DNA from 2 places in the Bradyrhizobium sp. AZCC 1588 genome. Region 2 is predicted to be linked to the other one. Evidence: riboswitches for the same ligand, from Rfam matches in the RefSeq annotation. Region 2 holds a riboswitch; the other holds the start of a gene.
The links. Region 2 has a riboswitch for S-adenosylmethionine ahead of V1277_RS11690 (O-succinylhomoserine sulfhydrylase). Riboswitches for the same ligand answer to the same signal wherever they lie in the genome.

Region 1: linked by a shared signal. The riboswitch ahead of metX (homoserine O-acetyltransferase MetX) and the one ahead of V1277_RS11690 (O-succinylhomoserine sulfhydrylase) in region 2 are both predicted to bind S-adenosylmethionine.

What each region holds. Positions count from the first base shown of each region.
Region 1 is NZ_JAZHSC010000001.1:4,044,682-4,048,089, reverse strand. It holds gene metW (methionine biosynthesis protein MetW) at 1-329, opposite strand, end outside; gene metX (homoserine O-acetyltransferase MetX) at 331-1,533, opposite strand; SAM riboswitch at 1,616-1,695, opposite strand; gene V1277_RS19020 (chorismate mutase) at 1,859-2,707, shown strand; gene hisC (histidinol-phosphate transaminase) at 2,737-3,408, shown strand, end outside.
Region 2 is NZ_JAZHSC010000001.1:2,494,720-2,498,127, forward strand. It holds gene V1277_RS11680 (alpha/beta hydrolase) at 1-97, shown strand, start outside; gene V1277_RS11685 (2'-deoxycytidine 5'-triphosphate deaminase) at 119-1,225, opposite strand; SAM riboswitch at 1,345-1,424, shown strand; gene V1277_RS11690 (O-succinylhomoserine sulfhydrylase) at 1,497-2,690, shown strand; gene V1277_RS11695 (SGNH/GDSL hydrolase family protein) at 2,873-3,408, opposite strand, start outside.

The DNA of each region.
Region 1 (3,408 bases), 1.5 Mb from region 2:
TGCCGCGTCGCCTGCAGGGTCTGCGACAGGATGACGTAATCGAAGGCATCGTCCGGATAATTGACGAGATCGGTGTCGGCGTCGCCCTGCACCACGGCGAGCCCCTTGGCGACGCAGCGGTTGACGCCCTCGCGCGACAGCTCGATGCCGCGGCCATCGATGCCGCGGCTCTCCAGGAGTTGCAGCAACTCGCCGTCGCCACAGCCGACGTCGAGCACTTTTGAGCCGGCCGCAATCATTTCGGCGACGAGGAGATGATCGGTGCGATATTTGCCCGTGCGGTCGGGCGCGACGCCGCCGAGCGGCAATGCTTGTTCCTGAAGGGCCATATCAGCCACCTGTACCATCAAGGCCGCGCGACTTGCCCGCGGATTCCAGGAAGGCGCGAGAAATGTCGAAGAATTCCGGCACGTCGAGCAGGAAGGCATCGTGGCCACGGTCGGTTTCGATCTCGGCGAACGACACCCGCGCGCTCGAAGCATTCAGCGCATGCACCAGCGCGCGCGATTCCGAGGTCGGAAACAGCCAGTCGGACGTGAACGACACCACGCAGAAGCGGGTCTTGATGCCGCGAAACGCTTCCGCCAGCACGCCGTCATGGTCGGCGGCGATATCGAAATAATCCATCGCGCGCGTCAGATAGAGATAGCTGTTGGCATCGAAGCGCTCGACAAAGGACGAGCCCTGATAGCGCAGATAGCTTTCGACCTGGAAATCAGCGTCGAACGAAAACGTCGGCAGTTCGCGGTCCTGCATCCGCCGCCCGAACTTGCGATGCAGCGCGGCGTCGGAGAGATATGTGATGTGCCCTGCCATCCGCGCGACCGCCAGCCCGCGATGCGGATGCGTGCTGCGCTCGAAATAGCGCCCATGGTGCCAGTCCGGATCAGCCATCACGGCCTGCCGGCCGAGTTCGTGAAACGCGATGTTTTGCGCCGAATGGCGCGTTGAGCAGGCGACCGGCAGCGCGGAAAATACCCGTTCCGGATAGGCTGCCGTCCATTGCAGCACCTGCATGCCGCCCATCGAGCCGCCGATGACGCACAACAATGTTTCGATGCCCAGCCGGTCGAGCAACATGGCCTGCGCGCGGACCATGTCGGGGATGGTGATGATCGGAAAATCCAGTCCCCACGCCTTGCCGGTCGCTGGATTAGTCGAGGCCGGACCGGTCGATCCCATGCAGCCGCCGATCACGTTCGAACAAATGATGAAATATCTGTCGGTATCGAGCGGGCGCCCTGGACCGACCATGATTTCCCACCAGCCGGCCTTGCCGGTCAGAGGATGCACGTTGGCGACATGCTGATCCAGCGTCAGCGCGTGACAGATCAGGATTGCGTTGGAACGGTCGGCGTTCAACTCGCCATAGGTCTGGTACGCGATCTGGAATGGCGCGAGATCGATGCCGCAATCGAGCTTCAAGGGCTGCTCGATGCCGAATTTGGCCACCGGCGAGGTCGGATGATCGGCCTCATGGGCGCGGTCCTCGCTGTGAATCGACGGACTGGATACCGACTGCAATTGTGTCATCCCGACCTTCCTCCTCGCGGAGGTCCTTAACGACAGAAATCAGGCCGTAAAAAACCCGGCCTGAACGAAAGGTTCGGCCGGGATCAATCTGTCCCCGGCCTGTTTAGCGAGTTGTTTAACGTGGCTGCAAGCCGGCCGGCTCAAATGACCACGGAATGGAACAAAGCTAGTCCGAAGCAGGTCCCCCGTCAAGGCAGCCGCATGGTTAACCCTGCAGCGATCATGGCGGATCTGACGTTTCTCTTTGCTTTCGACGGCCGTCTTTTCTAATCAATGCCCTTGCTGGGTGGTGATTTCAGACCGATCCGGCGCTGAAGGTTTTAACATGTCCAAGGCTCCCCCGGCTCCGCCCTCGCTGCAGGAATTGCGCAAGGAGATCGACGCGATCGACGAGCAGGTCCATCGCCTCTTGATGGCGCGCGGCGACATCATCGACCGGCTGATCCAGGTGAAGCAGACCCAGGAGGTGGGCTCGGCGTTCCGGCCCGCGCGGGAAGCCAGCATGATGCGCAGCCTGGTCGAGCGCCATCGCGGCATCCTGCCGTTAGACACCATCGAGAGCATCTGGCGCGTCATCATCTCGACCTTTACTTACGTCCAGGCGCCGTTCTCGGTACATGCGGACGTCTCGATCGGCGAGCCCGCGATGCGGGATTCGGCGCGGTTTCACTTCGGCTTTGTCGTGCCCTATGTCGGCCATTTCAGCGCACAGGCCGCGGTTGAAGCCGTGGCGAAATCCAAGGGCGATCTGGCGCTGGTCTCGGCGGTCTCGAGCCGCACGCCGTGGTGGAGTGCGCTGGAAGCCGAAGGCGCGCCAAAAATCATTGCCCGCCTGCCGTTCCTCGAACGCGCCGATCATCCGGCCGCGCTGCCGGTGTTCGTGATCTCGCGCGTGGCCGATGATGCCATGGTGATGGAGGTGCAGATGTGGAGCGTCCGCGTCTCGGGGTGGAACGCCGATATCGCCCGCGCCCTCGCCCCGCTCGCCGAAATCGTCGCGGTGCCCGATACCGCTTTCGACGGTGCGGCGCTTTTGGTGTCGGATGCCGGCACCGGGTTCGAGAAGATCAAGACCGCCCTGATCCAGGCCGGCGCCTCGGTGCGCTCGTCGGCTCTCGTCGGCAGCCACGCAACACGCTATACGGTGCCCCCGAACGGGTCGGCGAAGCCCTAAAAACGCCGCCCGAAATTCCGGAGTTGAAGATGAACCGCCCCGTGCCGAATCCCGGCATTCTCGATATTGCGCCCTACACGCCCGGCAAGACCCCGGTGCCGGAGCCGGGCCGCAAGGTGTTCAAGCTGTCGGCCAACGAGACCCCATTCGGGCCGTCGCCGAAGGCGATCGAAGTCTACAAGGACGTGGCTGCGCATCTAGAGGACTATCCGGAAGGGACCTCGCGGGTGCTGCGCGAAGCGATCGGCCGCGCCTACGGGCTCGATCCCAACCGCATCATCTGCGGCGCCGGCTCGGACGAAATCCTCAATCTCTTGGCGCACACCTATCTCAGCCGGGGCGATGAGGCGATCTCGACCGCCCACGGCTTCCTGGTCTATCCGATCGCGACGATGGCAAACGGCGCCAAGAACGTTGTCGCGCCCGAGACCAATTTTACCGCCGACGTCGACGCCATTCTCGCGCGCGTGACGCCGCGCACGAAACTGGTGTGGCTCGCCAACCCGAACAACCCGACCGGCACCTACGTGCCGTTCGACGAGGTCAAGCGGCTGCGCGCTGGCCTGCCGCCGCATGTGCTGCTGGTGCTCGACGCTGCGTACTCCGACTACGTGTCGCGCAACGATTACGAGCTCGGCCTGGAGCTGGTGGCCACCACCGAAAACACCGTGATGACGCACACCTTCTCCAAGATTCACGGG
Region 2 (3,408 bases):
GATGCCGCACGTCTGGCAATTGTTCGTGCCGGTGTTGCCTGAGGCCCATCGCGCGATTGCGCAGATCGGCGAGTTTATCTCTGACGTGCGCGACTGAGGCGCGGTCTGGCGCAGGCGGTCAGACCCGGAAGTGCTTGGAGAGCTTCAACCCCTGCGCCTGATAGTTCGAGCCGATGCGCTGGCCGTACATCGCATCGGGCCGCGACAGCATTTTCTCGTAGACCAGGCGCCCGACGATCTGGCCGTGCTCGAGGATGAACGGCACCTCGCGCGAGCGCACTTCGAGCACGGCGCGCGCGCCCTGCCCGCCAGCGCCGGCATAGCCGAAGCCGGGATCGAAGAATCCGGCGTAATGCACGCGGAATTCGCCGACCAGGGGATCGAATGGCACCATTTCGGCGGCGTAATCCGGCGGCACCTGCACGGCCTCCTTCGAGGCCAGGATGTAGAACTCGCCGGGATCGAGGATGAGGCTGCCGTCTGATCGAGCCGGGATCGGTTCCCAGAATTCATCGACCGCATAGCCGCCGCGGCGGTCGATATCGACCACACCAGTATGGCGCTTGGCGCGGTAGCCGACGAAGCCACTGGTGTTCTCGCCGGAGAGATCGACCGACAGCGCCACGCCATTGGCGAGATCGGCGTCATCGATATCGACCAGGCGCTCGGCGCCATGCAGCGCGTCGAGTTCGTCGGCATTGAGGATGGCGTCGCCGGTGCGGAAACGCACTTGTGATAGCCGCGAGCCCTCGCGCAGCAGCACCGGAAACGTCTTTGGGCTGATCTCGGCATAGAGCGGGCCGTGATAGCCCGCGCCGATCATATCGAAGCGGCGGGTGCCGTCGGCAATCACGCGGGTGAAGACGTCGAGCCGTCCGGTCGAACTTTTCGGGTTGGCAGCGGCCACGATCTCCGGCGGCAGCGCGAGGCTTTCCAGGAGCGGCACGATATAGACGCAATTGGTCTCCAGCACCGCGCCGTCGGAGAGATTTATTTCATGCAGCTTCAATTCGTCGATGCGCTCGGCGACGGTCGCGCCCGGCCCAGGCAGGAAGCTCGCGCGCACCCGGTAGGCAACGTCGCCGAGGCGCAAATCGAGGCTTGCGGGCTGGATCTGGCTCTCGACAAACGGATAGGCCGGCAAGATGAGGCCCGCATCCGCCATCGCCGCGATCATGCGGTCGGGTAGAATTCCGTTACCGTCGGGCGGAAGCGTGAACGACACGGCGCGGTCCTCTGAGGTGGCCCTGGATGCCCAAATGTCATCCAAACCTCGTAAATATGGGCTTTTAGGGGTTATCCGATGGCCGCCTTGACTGAAAGGGCGCAAGCGAATATCAGCATGACTTATCCCGTGGTGATTTGAGCCGGCCGGCTTGCAGCCACGTTAAATAAGTAGCTAAACAGGCCGGGGACACGTGTGATCCCGGCCTGTGGAGATTTTTCCAGGCCGGTTTTTTTGTGACCATTTTCTTACTGGTCACGGCGGAGGTCACATGTCTGAAGTTGGTTCTACCAAGCGTTTTCGTCCCGAAACCCGCCTCGTCCATGGCGGCACGCTGCGCTCGCAATTCGGCGAGACGTCGGAAGCGCTGTTTCTCACCCAAGGCTATGTCTACGATAGCGCGGAGCAGTGCGAGGCGCGCTTCAAGGGCGAGGATCCCGGCTTTATCTATTCGCGCTATTCCAATCCCACGATTTCAATGTTCGAGCGCCGAATGATCGAGCTCGAAGGCGCGGAAGCGGCACGCTCCACCGCCACCGGCATGGCCGCGGTGACGACCGCGATCCTCGCGCCGCTCAGAGCCGGCGACCATGTGGTGGCCTCGAAAGCCCTGTTCGGCTCGTGCCTTTACGTCGTGCAGGACCTCCTGCCGCGCTACGGGATCGAAACGACGCTGGTCGACGGCCTCGATCTCGACCAATGGCAGCGCGCATTGCGGCCCAACACCAAGACCTTCTTCCTGGAGAGCCCGACCAACCCGACGCTCGATGTGCTCGATATTCCGGCGATCGCCGAGATCGCGCACAAGGGCGGCGCGCGGCTGGTCGTCGATAACGTCTTTGCCACGCCGATCTGGCAGAGCCCGCTTTCGCTCGGCGCCGATGTCGTGGTCTACTCCGCGACCAAACACATCGACGGTCAAGGGCGCTGCCTCGGCGGCATTATTCTCTCGTCCGAAGCCTTCATCGCAGAGCACATTCACAACTTCATGCGCCAGACCGGGCCATCGCTCTCGCCCTTCAACGCGTGGGTCCTGCTCAAGGGACTGGAGACGCTGGGCGTGCGGGTACGCGCGCAGACCGACAACGCGGCGAAAATCGCCGAGGCGTTGGCAAGCCATCCGAAGATTGCGCGATTGATCTATCCTGGCCGCGCCGATCATCCGCAAGCGGAGCTGGTGAAGAAGCAGATGCGCGGCGGCTCGACGCTGATCGGCTTCGAGGTCAAGGGCGGCAAAGCCGCCGCCTTCCGCGTCCTCAATGCGTTGCAGATCTCGCGCATCTCCAACAATCTCGGCGATAGCAAGAGCCTCGTCACCCATCCCGCGACGACGACGCATCAACGGCTGACGCCGGAGGCGCGCGCCGAGCTCGGCATCAGCGAAGGCTTTATCCGCTTCTCGGCCGGGCTCGAGCATGCGGATGATCTGATCGAGGATTTTGCGCAGGCGCTGGAGAAGGCGTGAGGCGCCTGCCGCTTACCCTCCCCTGGAGGGCGGAGGGTCGACGCGCGTGTAACGCGCGGCGGGGTGGGGTGACGGTCTCTCCACATCCAACAGTGCCCGAGTGGAGAGATCACCCCACCCCGTCACGCATCTCGCTTCGCTCGATCCGTGCCGACCCTCCCCCTCCAGGGGAGGGTGAGAGATCACATCGGCCGATAGGCCCGGACGTCCGACGGCACGGCGACGCCGAGCTTGATCTGGCCGACCGACTTGATGATGTCGTCGCCGAGCAGTTGGGCGAAGCAGGCATAGCCCCAGTCGCTCATATGCAGGCCGTCGGCGATCACGAAATTCTCGATCGGAATCGCCTGCCGCTCGTGCCAGTCCTTCATCACCGCGAAGCGCGGGAAGACGCCGACCTTGCGAAGCTCGGCCGCCTTGTTCAAGAGCTTCATCATCTTGCCGGCGCTTTCGGCGTGCTCGTTGACCCGCGGCGAATATTGCGGATCGATCAGCACGACGTCGGAGCCCGCAGCCTGAATGCGTGCGATGCCTTCGTCGACGAGCTTGGCGGTCTCGGCGGGATCGAGGTTGCGCAGCACCGCATTGGTGCCGACCTGCCAGATCACCAGATCCGGATGCAAGTCGATCACGGAGGTCTGCAGTCGCTTCATCATTTCCGGCGCGTCCTCGCCGCCCTTGCCGGCATTGACCACGGAGATGTCGGCTGTCGGATATT